DNA from 3 places in the Arthrobacter sp. FX8 genome. Region 1 is predicted to be linked to each of the others. Evidence: riboswitches for the same ligand, from Rfam matches in the RefSeq annotation. Region 1 holds a riboswitch; each other region holds the start of a gene.
The links. A riboswitch is a leader RNA that binds a small molecule or an ion and turns the genes downstream of it on or off. The one in region 1 is predicted to bind cyclic di-AMP.
Positions count from the first base shown of each region.

Region 2: it holds a riboswitch for cyclic di-AMP, as region 1 does, so the genes downstream of both, OUO20_RS00760 (M23 family metallopeptidase) here and OUO20_RS00120 (hypothetical protein) in region 1, are expected to answer to the same signal.
Region 3: it holds a riboswitch for cyclic di-AMP, as region 1 does, so the genes downstream of both, OUO20_RS07735 (C40 family peptidase) here and OUO20_RS00120 (hypothetical protein) in region 1, are expected to answer to the same signal.

Region 1 covers NZ_CP113505.1:21,103-25,307, reverse strand. The annotation lists gene OUO20_RS00125 (glycosyltransferase family 39 protein) at 1-2,058, shown strand, start outside; cyclic di-AMP (ydaO/yuaA leader) riboswitch at 2,266-2,426, shown strand; gene OUO20_RS00120 (hypothetical protein) at 2,432-3,139, shown strand; gene OUO20_RS00115 (VOC family protein) at 3,225-3,650, opposite strand; gene upp (uracil phosphoribosyltransferase) at 3,712-4,205, opposite strand, start outside.
Region 2 covers NZ_CP113505.1:173,908-178,112, forward strand. The annotation lists gene serC (phosphoserine transaminase) at 1-165, opposite strand, end outside; gene OUO20_RS00755 (metal-dependent transcriptional regulator) at 458-1,159, shown strand; cyclic di-AMP (ydaO/yuaA leader) riboswitch at 1,298-1,510, shown strand; partial or broken gene OUO20_RS00760 (M23 family metallopeptidase) at 1,523-2,343, shown strand; cyclic di-AMP (ydaO/yuaA leader) riboswitch at 2,472-2,651, shown strand; gene OUO20_RS00765 (C40 family peptidase) at 2,722-3,399, shown strand; gene OUO20_RS00770 (NlpC/P60 family protein) at 3,563-4,205, shown strand, end outside.
Region 3 covers NZ_CP113505.1:1,702,983-1,707,187, reverse strand. The annotation lists gene OUO20_RS07740 (protein adenylyltransferase SelO) at 1-573, shown strand, start outside; gene OUO20_RS07735 (C40 family peptidase) at 701-1,534, opposite strand; cyclic di-AMP (ydaO/yuaA leader) riboswitch at 1,538-1,708, opposite strand; gene OUO20_RS07730 (hypothetical protein) at 1,981-2,886, shown strand; gene OUO20_RS07725 (hypothetical protein) at 2,883-3,335, shown strand; gene OUO20_RS07720 (TraR/DksA family transcriptional regulator) at 3,357-3,716, shown strand; gene OUO20_RS07715 (DNA alkylation repair protein) at 3,713-4,205, shown strand, end outside.

The DNA of each region.
Region 1 (4,205 bases):
AGCCACTACCCAGCGTCCGTCCACACTGCGTCGGTCCACACCGGACACCCTGCCGGCGCTCCTGCCGCCGCGCATCATCCTGTCCCGGCCTGCTACCGGCCGGACCCGCGGGCGCTCCGGCGGCGGCTGGAACTGGCAGCGGTGCTGGCCGGGGCCGCCGTGCTGTACTTGTGGAACCTTGGAGCATCCGGCTGGGCCAACGCGTTCTATTCCGGCGCGGCCCAGGCCGGATCGCAGGACTGGGCGGCCTGGTTTTTCGGCTCCTCCGACGCCGCCAACGCCATCACGGTGGACAAGCCGCCGGCGTCGTTGTGGGTCATGGGGTTGTCCGTCCGGATCTTCGGCCTCAGTTCCTGGAGCATCCTGGTCCCCCAGGCGCTGATGGGCGTCGGCACCGCCTGGCTGCTCTACCTGGCCGTACGGCGGGCCGCGGCGCCTGCCACGGCCGATCCACGGCTGGCGCACCGCGCAGGACTGATCGCCGCAGCCGTCCTGGCCCTCACCCCCGTTGCCACGCTGATGTTCCGCTTCAACAACCCGGACGCCCTGCTGGTGCTGCTCATGACGGCAGCCGCCTACGCGGTCCTCCGTGCAGTCCAGGAGGACCGGTTGCGCTGGCTCCTGCTGGCCGGAGTGTTCCTGGGCTTCGGCTTCCTGGCCAAGCAGCTGCAGGTCCTGCTGGTGGTTCCGGGATTCGCCATCGCCTACGCGCTGGCAGGCCCGCACAGGCTCCCGCGGCGCCTGCTCCGGCTGGCCGCGGCGGGAGCGGCCATGGTGGCCTCCGCCGGGTGGTGGCTCCTGGCGGTGGAGCTGACACCGGCCGGCCTGCGTCCCTACATCGGCGGATCGCAAACCAACTCCATCCTGGAGCTCACGCTGGGTTACAACGGGCTGGGCCGGCTGACGGGCGACGAGACCGGCAGTGTGGGCGGCGGCAACGGCTGGGGAGATCCCGGGCTGCTCCGGATGTTCAACAGCGAGTTCGGCGGCCAGATCGCGTGGCTGCTGCCGTCCGCCCTGATCCTTGCGGCGGGCCTGCTGTGGTTGGGCCGGCGGGCCCCGCGGACGGATGCGGTCCGCGCCGCCGTCATCATCTGGGGCTCGTGGGTGCTGGTGACGGGCCTGGTCTTCAGCTTCATGGCCGGCATCATCCACCCTTACTACGCCGTGGCGCTGGCGCCGGGGATCGCCGGGCTTGCGGGGCTGGGCACGGTCCTCCTGTGGCAGCACCGGCAGCAGCCACCCGCCGCACTCCTGCTGGCCGCAGCGGTGGCCGCGGCCGCCCTGATGGCCTTCCAGCTGCTGGGCACCACCTCCGCCTACGGCGCGTGGCTGCGTTGGCTGGTCCTTTCCGGAGGCTTGGCGGCCGCAGCGGGCGTGGCGTTCGGCAGGTTCCTGCACTGGCGTGCCGTGCAGCGGACGACGGCGGCGCTCGCCATTGCGGCGTCGCTCACCGGGCCGCTGGCGTACTCCCTTTCCACGGCGTCGACAACGCACAGCGGGGCGATCGTCAGCGCCGGGCCGTCGTCGGGCTTCGGCCCTGGCGGGACGGGCCCTGGCCGGACCGGCCTTGGCGGGACCGGGACAGGCAGCACCAGGCAGCCAGCAACCCAGGGAAACACGGCCCGCCAGCAGGGCGCGCCCGGAGGAACACTTCCCGGCGGAACCGCTGCTGCCGGTGGTCGCGGAGGCGGGGCCTTGGGAGGCCTCTTGGGCGCCCCCACGCCGTCCGCGGAACTCGTGGCAGCACTCAGGAATGGCGCCTCGGGCTACACCTGGGCAGCGGCAGTGGTGGGTTCGAACAACGCTGCCGGTTACCAGTTGGCAACGGAACTGCCGGTCATGGCGGTGGGTGGGTTCAACGGCACAGATCCCGCCCCTACCCTGGCGGAGTTCCAGGATCTGGTGTCCCAGGGAAAGATCCACTACTTCATCACAAGCGGAACCATGCGGGCCAGTACCGGTTCGGACGCTGCCGCCCAGATCGCCCAGTGGGTGGCGAACAACTTCACGGCGCAGAGCATTGGCGGCACCACCGTCTACCTGTTGGCTGGGTAACGGAAACTGTAACGGTCTGCGCGCTGCGCTCATGAAATGGAGCGGCCATACCCCAGTGGGACCGAGGTAACGAACGGGGAATCCGGCAAATCAACGCGCTGAGGATCGTGACTTCCGTTACCTAAATGTGACTTTCGCGTGCACTTCCTGTAGCGTCGATTGGGTGCGGCCCCCGTTCGGGCCGCATATCCCGGGTCGACGCCAAGCTCTGCCGCTTCCCCGGATTCCGATTGAGCTACGGCAGAGGCGGGGGACCCACCGTCCCGGGCATTGAATGCCCTTGGGGTTAAGCCAGTACGTGATCTTTCCGTATGGCCGGATGCCCTCATCCGAACCCGACAGCTAACTCCGCAGGTGTGAGAGGCGATCAATCATGTCCAAAAACACGGCAGAAGCACGCCTGCTGCAGGCCAAGGCTAAACACAGGGCCGCGCAGCAGGCCAAGAAGACCACCCTGGGCCAGCGCGCCGCCGTCCTTGCAGCATCGTGCGCGGTGCTGGTGGGGGTAGGCGCGGCAGGACAGACCACCAGCAGCATGACTCCGGTGTCATCCACCGCGTCCAACCCTTCCACGTCGGCGTCCGACGCTCAAATGAGCATCGAGAAGAGCGAGATCCGCTCCAACCCGGCAGCAAGCCCCGCGCCCGCTGCCATCAGCGTGGCACCGCAGGCAGCGGAACCGGCCCCCGCAGCGGCACCGGCAGCACCCGCAGCGCCTGCCCCGGCGCCTGAGCCCGCCCCCGCACCTGAGCCGGCTCGCGCCGTCGCGGTTAACGATCCTGCAGGCGCCCAGGCGTACGCCGCCAGCCAGCTGGGGGCGTTTGGCTGGGGACCGGACCAGATGCAGTGCCTGCAGACGCTGTGGACCAAGGAGTCCGACTGGACCACCACGGCCACCAATTCCAGCAGCGGGGCATACGGCATCGTCCAGTCCCTGCCCGCTGAGAAGATGGCAAGCGCCGGCGCGGACTACCTCACCAACTACCGCACGCAGATCAACTGGGGCCTGGACTACATCAAGAAGAGCTACCAGTCGCCCTGTGGTGCCCTGAACTTCCACCTGGCCCACAACTGGTACTAGGCACTCCTCCCCCGGCGGCAGCGATGCCGGGGGAACTGCACCAAAGCGGCGGGCTGCATCATCATGATGCGGCCCGCCGCTTTGGTTAACCAGCGCCCGGTCCGGCGTCCTGTCCGGTGTTCCCGCCAGCGCCCTGCCCGGCGTTCCGCCACGGGATGTACTGGACAGCCCACTTGTTTCCGTCCGGATCGGCGAAGTACACAAAGTGGCCCCAGTCCTGGACATCCACATCGCTGACATCCACGCCGTTGCACTTGAGCTGGTCATGCGCCGCATTGATGTCGTCGACCACCATCTGCAGGTTGGAGCCCGTGCCGGGCGGGGCGTCAACGAGTCCTTCGCCGATGCAGATGGAGCAGGCCGAGCCCGGCGGCGTCAACTGCACAAAGCGGATGGAGTCCGACGGCCGCTCGTCGTAGTCGGCGTTAAAGCCCACTTTGTTGACGTAGAAGTCCTTGGCACGGTCAACGTCGGATACGGGGACAAAGACAAGCTCGAGTTTCCAGTCCATCCGCACAGGCTAGCGGCGGGACACCCGTTGGGAAAGAGCCCGTTCAAACAGGGCCGAAGTGCTACCCGGCGATGCCGTAGAGGCGGTCGCCGGCGTCGCCCAGCCCGGGGACAATGTAGGACTTCTCGTTGAGCTTCTCGTCGATGGAGGCCAGGACGATGTGCACGTTGGCCCCTGACAGTTCCTCCTCCAGCCGCGCCAGGCCCTCGGGGGCGGCCAGCAGGCAGATGCAGGTGACGTCGGAAGCGCCGCGCTTGAACAGGAACTTGATGGCTTCGCGCAGGGTTCCGCCCGTGGCCAGCATGGGGTCCAGGACGAAAACCTGGCGGCCGGTGAGGTCCTCCGGCAGGCGCTCCGCGTAGGTGATGATGTCCAGTGTCTCCTCGTCCCGGGCCATGCCCAGGAAACCCACTTCAGCGGTGGGAACCAGCTTGGTCATGCCTTCCAGCATTCCCAGGCCGGCGCGCAGGATGGGAACCACCAGCGGGGTGGGCTTGGTGAAGGCGGTGCCGACGGTGGTGCTGACGGGCGTCTCGATGGTGACGGGCTCGGTGC
Region 2 (4,205 bases), 150 kb from region 1:
GACCAGGTTCTTGACCGGGGCCTGCCGGTGCGATGTGCCAAGGATCGTCTTGGAAGCTGCTGCCAGCGCGTCGATCTGCTCCTGCCGGACCTTTGACGGGCCGGCTCCGAACCGCCCGTCCTGGGGCAGGAGGTCGGCGGGGATCGTGATGCTGGTGTCGCTCACAGGTGCTCCAATTCGGCGGGGACAAAAGTTTGGTCCGGAAGGGCGGGCGGTCGGTGGCCGGCAGCGCCGGTGGCTGCGCTGCGGGCCATTCCCATTCTGCCTGAACCGCCGCCGGGGGCGGGAGCCAGGCCCGTCATAGTCCGGACAGTGAGACGTGCCGTCCCCGCGCAGCCCCTCGGGGCGCGGCTATTCGGACAAAGTCAAAATAGGCTAAGCTTTCCCCGGACTACTTTGCGCGAAGAGGCGATACGGTGGGACAACGCAAGGTACTGCGCTCGAGGAGCTGAGCTGGATGACGGATCTGATCGACACTACGGAGATGTACCTCAGGACCATTCTGGAGCTTGAGGAAGAAAACATCGTTGCCCTTCGGGCCCGTATCGCCGAGCGTCTGCGCCACTCCGGTCCCACCGTTTCCCAGACCATCGGCCGCATGGAGCGGGACGGGCTGGTGGTCGTATCCGGCGACCGGCACCTGGAACTCACGGACACGGGCCGCAAGCGCGCCACGGAGGTCATGCGGAAGCACCGGCTGGCCGAACGCCTGCTGGCAGACGTCATTGGCCTGGACTGGGCCTACGTCCACGACGAAGCCTGCCGCTGGGAACATGTCATGAGCGAGCGCGTTGAGCGCCGCATCTACGAGATGCTGGACCACCCCACCGAGTCGCCGTACGGCAACCCCATCCCTGGCCTTGCGGCGCTGGGCGGCCAGGCGGGGCCCGGCTTTGCCGACGGCGCCATCAGCCTGGTGGAAGCGATGAAGAATTACGGGCCCGCCTCCGGAGTGACCATCAGCCGCCTGGCGGAGCCGATCCAGGTGGAACCGGAACTGCTGGCGCAGCTGGACGAGGGCGGTATCCGGCCGGGTGCCGCCGTGGCGCTGGAACGCGTGGGCGAATACATCTCCGTGCGGGTCCCTGGAATCGAAGGCGCATTGGAGCTGCCGCCCGAGGTTGCCGCCCACGTCTTTGTGGCCATCAGCCAGCCCTGATCGGGGCGCCCATACCCCGCAGAGGGGCAACCACGCAAAGGTAACGGAATTGTTACCTAGGGTCTTAAGCCCCTATAGTGGAACCAAGCGTTGATACATAAGCGTTACCTGATCCGGAGCCGAGCTCTGCCAGCGGGTCAGGTGCACGAGTCGTTACTGGCAGAGGCGGGGGAACCACAAGCGGCAGCGGGGGACTGCCTTGGGGTGAAGTCCGTCAGCAGCAAGCCCTCTCCAGTGAAGGATTCTTCCGGGAATACCCCCTGTGCAGAAGCTTGCCTAAGGCGGACCGGGTCTTTGATCTCTCTGACCCGAATCCGACAGCTAACTCCGCAGGCTTCTTCCAGAGAGGAACCCTTCTTGACCATGCAGACCTCCCGGGGCCGCCGCCGCGCGGCCGGCCCCCTTCGGCACCCCGGGTTGCCGAAGTTGTCGCAGCGGAGCGCCCCCGCGACCTGCATCGTGACGCGCGCCGCCGCCGGGGTCCCTTCCGGCAGATGACGGAGTTTGCCGCCGCCAGCGGTATTGGCCAAAAAGCCGGCATTGCCCTTGCCGCCACAGGCCTGGTGCTGACGGTCACGGTGCCCGCCACGAGTCCCGTCATGGCCACGGATGCCGCCGGCAGTGCCCCCATGGCCGCGTCCGCCGTCAGCCCCCAGCCCCAGATCTCGGCCGATGTCGGAGCACAGATCGACTTCAGCCGGTCGGCCGTGGTGACCCAGGCCGACCCGGACGGGAAGCTGAAGCAACTCCTGAGCGCCCAGTCCGCCGGCTCTGTCACGCGTGCCGCTTCGGCCGGCACCCTGGCTGCACCCCTCGCCTCCCTCACCACCGCTTCCCCCTTCGGCTACCGGGTCAGTCCGATCACCGGAGGCTCCGGAGACTTCCACCGGGGCCAGGACTTCGTGGCGCAGTGCGGGACTTCGGTCCTGGCCGCCGCGACAGGTACCGTGACCTTTGCCGGCTGGCACCAGTTCGGTGGCGGAAACCGCGTGGTCATTGACCACGGCAACGGGCTGGAGACCACCTACAACCATCTCTCGTCCTTCAACGTCAAGGTGGGCCAGACCGTCTCCCGCGGGGACGTGGTGGCACTGAGCGGTACCACGGGCGCATCCACCGGCTGCCACCTCCACTTCGAGGTGCAGGTCAATGGCGAAGTTGTCGATCCCATGGGCTGGCTGTAACCAAATGGTTGCCCGCTCTCACATGTCCGCGACGCGCCGTGACCTGAATGTGACATTGAAGCAAAACTGCTGTACCGTCTAATTCGCGTCAACTTTTCCGAAGTTGACGCTCTTGAGTGGATTGCCTAACTCTGCCACCGCTCAAGGTCCGTTCGCATTTCATCGTCTGGCAGGGGCGGGGGAACCAATTTTGGCCTTCATGTTCAGAAGGCCTTGGGGTTAAGTCACAAGCTTCCCAGGAAGCAGCGTGGCCGGGTGACTCCCATCCGAATCCGACAGCTCACCTCGCAGGCATTGGGAGAGGCTACCTTCGTGTCTTCACGCCATCATTCTGCGCGCCACCGTGCGCAAACGGTTCGCACCAACCCCCTGGACGCCATGTCCAAGGCCGTCAGTGCAAATGCCGGGACCGTAGGCCGCCAGGCTGCCGTTGTGGCAGCGGCTTCCGGCCTCATCCTGAGCATGGGCCTGCCCGCCACGGCAGCTGACACCACGGCCGGTGTCTCTGCCTCCACCGAGTCCGGCTCGTCCCAGGCAGCCCTCGCTGTCACGGCCGCACCCACGGCCACGGTGTCCTTCGAGCGTCCGGTCGTCAAGACCACCGCTGCTCCGAAGGTGGAAGCGGTGCGTACCCAGTCCACGGCCTCGGCGAACCGCGCCACCACTGCAGGCCAGGAGGCGTCTCCGGCCGCCAAGACGGCGGAGACCGTATCCGCTGCGGCAACCTCGGGCATCGCTGCCATCGCCTACACCGGCATCGGCCACTCCTACGTGTGGGGCGGCACCAGCCCGGTCACCGGCTGGGACTGCTCCGGGTTCGTGCAGTGGGTTTACGCCCAGGCCGGAATCAGCATCCCCCGCACCAATGCGTGGAGCATCATGACTCCCACCTCCACCCCGCAGCCGGGTGACCTGGTTGTCCAGAACGGTGGCGCGCACGTCGGCATCTACGTCGGCAACGGCATGATGATCAGCGCACTCAACCCCTCCCAGGGCACGCTGCTCCACTCGCCTGCAGCCACTGGCACCTCCTCGTACTACCACTACGGCAACTAGTTCTTGGGCTTAACGCTCCAAGGGCTATTTCTTTGCCCAAGGCTTTTTCGCTAGAAACCACATCCCCGTTCGGGACGCGCCGACGTACCCCCAAGATGCCGGCGCGTCCAACAACCTTCGCCTGCCTACAAGCGGTTTGAGGGAAAAACGAAAGAGAGAACTGATGACGACTCGTGCCACCGCACGGCATCGCGCCGAGGTCACCAAAACCAACTCGATCGCTGTTATTGCAAAGGCCGTCAGCGACAACGCAAGCGGCATGGGCCGCCAGGCTGCGGTTATCGCTGCCGCTTCCGGCCTGGTCCTGACCAGCGGCATCGCGGCCAACGCTGCCGACGCCAACGTCAAGCGTGATTCCGCTCCGGCGTCCGCACTGGAAGTTGAATCCGCAATCGACGCCCCGATTTCCGCGGCTTCCACCATCGCCATCAGCTACGAGAAGCCCGCTGTCACCACCACGCCGGCTCCCGTCGCCGAGCCTGAGCCCCAGGTCGAGGTGCAGGAAGCTGCTCCTGCCGCCGAGCCCGTTGCGGCTCCCAAGGTCACCGCCAAGGTTGCCACCGCTGCTGCTCCGGCCGCTTCCGCTGCCCAGGCTTCCGCCAGCGGCAAGGGCGCTGCAATCCTCTCGGCCGCCTACGCCCAGCTCGGCGTTATGCAGGACTGCACCATGCTGGTCACCAACTCCCTGGCCGCCGTCGGCATCCACTTCCATGACTGGCCCGCCGGCTACCTGTCCCTGGGCCGCACCGTGAGTGCAGCCGAAGCGCAGCCGGGCGACCTGATCTACTACGCTGACGGCGGCGCGG
Region 3 (4,205 bases), 1.7 Mb from region 1:
GCCGAATGGAACCTTGCACGGCTGGCGGAGGCAATGCTGCCGCTGATCGACGGGGACCAGGAAAAGGCGGTTGCCCCCGCGGTGGAGGTACTTGGCGGATTCCGCGGACAGTACAGCCAGGCGTGGTCCGGCGGCATGAAGGCCAAGCTGGGCCTGTCGGGAGATGCCGACAGCGACGCCGCCTCCGCCCTGGTGGACGGTGCCATTGCCATCCTGAAGGACGGGCCAGTGGACTACACCTTGTTCTTCCGGAACCTGGGCAAGGCCGCGCGGGGGGACCTCCGTCCCGTGCGCGGCATGGTCCGGGACCTTGCAGCGTTCGACGCCTGGGCGGAGCGGTGGCAGGCCCTGGGGCCCGACGCGGAACTGATGGACAGCGTGAACCCTGCCTATGTTCCGCGGAACCACCTCGTGGAAGAGGCGCTGTCCGCCGCCACTGACGGAAACCTGGCTCCCCTGCAGCAGTTGCTCGAGGCCGTCGGCAGCCCCTTCGCCGAGCGGCCGGGCCTGGAACGCTACGCCGAAGGTGCCCCTGAGGATTTCGGCACCTACATGACCTTCTGCGGGACGTGACTGCCTCAGCGGTACGGTGCGGAAATGACAGGAGGGCGGCAGCCGGGAATACCCGGCTGCCGCCCTCCTGTCTAAGAACAGCTTTTCTGTTTAATACCAGCCTGCTGCTGCCAAAGCGTTGCGAAGGCTAGGCTACGCGGACTGCGGAGTAGCCGCCGAGCCAGCTGATGGAGTGGACCTCGGTGCTGTAGCCGTTGACGCCGCCGCTCACAACCTGGCCGTTGCCGGCGTACACGCCCACGTGGCCGGAGGTGATGATCAGGTCGCCGGGGGCGGGAGCGCCGACGACGGTTCCGTACTGGAAGAACTGCGTCGGGGCCAGGTCGCCGACGGACTTGCCGACGGAGCGCAGGGCCTTCTCAACCATTGCGGTGCAGTCCTGGTTCACGCCGACCTGGCTGTAAGCGGATGCCAGGATGGCAGCGCCGGTCCCGGTGCCGGTGGACGCCGCCGGGGCGGCTGAGGCGTAGGACATGTTCATGCCGGTGTTTGCCGGTGCGGTTGCGGCTGCCGTCTGGACGGGAGCTGCTGCCGGCGCCGGGGCTGCGGTGTGGCCAGCGCCGGGGATCTGGATCTGGTCACCGGGGTAGATGATGGAGGACAGTCCCAGTCCGTTGGCGGCCAGGACGTCGTTGAGGCTGACGCCATGGGCGGCCGCGATGGCCCCGATGGTGTCGCCGGACACCACCGTGTGGACGGTTCCTGCTGCTGCGGCGGGTGCTGCTGCCGGGGCAGGTGCGGAGTATGCCTGGACGCTGGTGTTCTCAGTGGTGTCCGGGCCGGTGACACCTGCATGGGCCGGGGCTCCGACGCCAAAGGCAATACCGGACGCTGCAGCAACGGCAAGCGCCGGACGGCCCAGCGAACGGGCCTGGGACTTGGCGGTTACGGCGAGGCCCTCGAGCACAATGGAGCGGGCCGGAGTCGCGCGGTGACGGGCAGTGGTGGAAATTTTTGACACAGTTGATCGCCTCTCCCATGCCTGCGGGGTGAGCTGTCGGGTTCGGGCTGGAGATACCCGGCCGGTAGCTGGCTCCGCGGGCGGAGGCGCTAACGACTTAACCCCAAGGCCACATGTGGCCGTAGAAACTTGGTTCCCCCGTCCCTGCCAAACGGAAAGCGGTTGAATCCCATGATCAGCGGCAGGGCTCGGCATGCTGACGGGAATGTCCCGTCTGAGAGGGACACCAAACGACCATAACCCGCGCTGCCCCCGATTGTCACATTTGGATAACATACGAGGCTCCCCTCTCAATTGCGCAAACGTCTTGATGTACTTCGCATTTCGGGCGGTGACCTCGACCAATGCAGGCAGGGTCTTTATCGCTGGAAACGGTAACAATGTGGCCACGGACGCGCCCTCGGGGGCCGCGCCGGACGGTAAGCTTCGGGACTATGCCCCTGTTCGTGACCAGCCGAGGGATCCCGCTCCTCGGTGGCGTGCTGGCCATCGCCCTGGCCGCCGCCACCGTGCTGCCGGCCGCAGCGGAGGAGCCGCCGCCCGGCGGATATCCCTCCTGGTCGGATGTGCAGCAGGCGCAGTCGTCCGAAGCGGCAAAAGCTGCAGAAATTGCCACCATCGACGCGCTCTTGACCGGCCTGCAGGCGCAGTCGGAGGCAGCCGGGGACGCAGCCGTACGGTCGGCCGCCGAATACGCTGCCGCGGATGCAGAGCTCCAGTCGGCCACATCACGCCTGGAAACCCTGTCCGCACGGGCCGCCCGCGCAAACGACGAAGTGGCCCGGTACCGGAAGGACCTCGGGGCCCTGGCCGTGCAGTCGTACAAGACAGGCGGGACCAACGCCGGGTTCTTCGTGGCGCTGGACGCCCTGGGGACCAACAGCGTCCAGGGCCTCAACCTCGTCAAGCTCGTGGGGGACAAGACGGCCGCGTTGGTGGTCAAGGCGGCGGCGGCCGGAAAGGTATCCGCTGCCCTGGTGGAACAGGAAAAGGTTGCCAGGAGCGAACGGGAGCGCCTGTCCGGGGAGGCAAAGGCAAAAGCCGGGGCAGCCAGTTCCGCCAGGGACGCACTGGCACGGCAGGTGGCCGAGGAGCAGCGGCACGGCGGCGAGCTAACGGCCCAGCTTGCCGCCCTGAAAGGGACGACGGCGGCGCTTGAGGGGAGTACCGCCAAGGCCAGGCTGCGCTGGCTGCCTACGAGGCGGCCCAGGCGGCCAAGCGCGCCGCAGCGGAGGAGCAGGCCCGCCGCCAGGCCGAAGCGGCCGCCAGGGCCGCCGCGGCGGCCGCCCAGCAGCCCGGGCCGCCCGCACCAGCCGCCCCAGCCGCCGTGGGCGGCAATCCTGTCCCGGTGAATCCAGCCCCTGCCACTCCTGTCCCGGCCAACCCTCCGCCGGCCAACCCTGTCCCTTCCGTTCCGGAGGCGCCGCCAGCCGAGCCGGCCCTGCCCAGCCCGCCCGCCGTCGTCGTGCCTTCCATTCCCGGCGGAGCGGTCAACGATCCGGCAGGGGCGAAAAGCTACGCGTCCGGACGCCTTGCCGCTTTCGGCTGGGGCCAGGACCAGTTCCTGTGCCTGGCCCAGTTGTGGACCAAGGAATCCAACTGGCTGACCACCGCCACCAACGCGTGGTCCGGGGCCTACGGAATTGCCCAGGCACTGCCGCCCGGCAAGTATGCCAGCGCCGGGAGCGACTGGCTGACCAGCTACCGGACGCAGATCGAATGGGGCCTGGGCTACATCCGTGACCGCTACGGGTCGCCCTGCGGGGCATGGAACCATTCCGTATCCCTGAACTGGTACTGACTGACGCGCTAGGCTTTCCCCATGCCAGATTTCGAACGGTTCCGTGCACTGCTCGAAGAGGAGCGGACGCGGCGGATGGCGCTGCTGCCGGCGCTGCGGGCGGACATCGACGCTGCGAATTCGGCCCGCCAGGACTCCAACGTCGACGACGAACACGATCCGGAGGGCGCCACGATCGCCTTCGAGCTGTCACAGGCATCGGCGCTGCTGAAACAAAGCTCGGCGGGGCTGGACCAGATTGAAGCTGCCCTGGCCCGGCTGGCCGCGGGGACCTATGGCATCTGTGCGGTGTGCGGGGAACCCATCGCCGAGGGCAGGCTGGAAGCCCGGCCCTGGACCCCGTTCTGCATCCACCACGCCTCCGCGGGGCGCGCGCGGTGACCGGCACAGCGGACGTGGTGTCCGCTGCGGCGGAATTTGTTGACCGTACCCTCCAGAATGAGGGCGCCTGGTACCGCGCGGACGACGTCGCGCACCGCCTGGGCGGTGTGCTGGCCTCGTATGGTTCCTCCGTGGGCGCCGTCCGTGGAACCGTGCGCGACGCCCTGCGCAAATTCAAGGACCTGGACCACGACGCAACCGTGATGCTGGCCTCTGCCCTCTGGGGACAGCCGGGGCCCGGCTCCCGCCCGGTTTTCGAGCGCCGCCTTGCCGCCGTGGTGCTGCTGCAGTCACGGGTGCGGCTCCTGCAGCATTCGGACCTGACCCGGCTGGAAGGCTTCCTCCGCTCCGCCCACACAGCGGATCTGACCGCGCCCCTGCTCTCCGATGTCCTGATGCCGCTGCTGGCAGGGCTGGGGGAGCGTGAACGGCAGCGGGCCCGCGGTGTGGTGGAACGGTGGAGCGGGGACCCGGACGCCCATCTTCAGG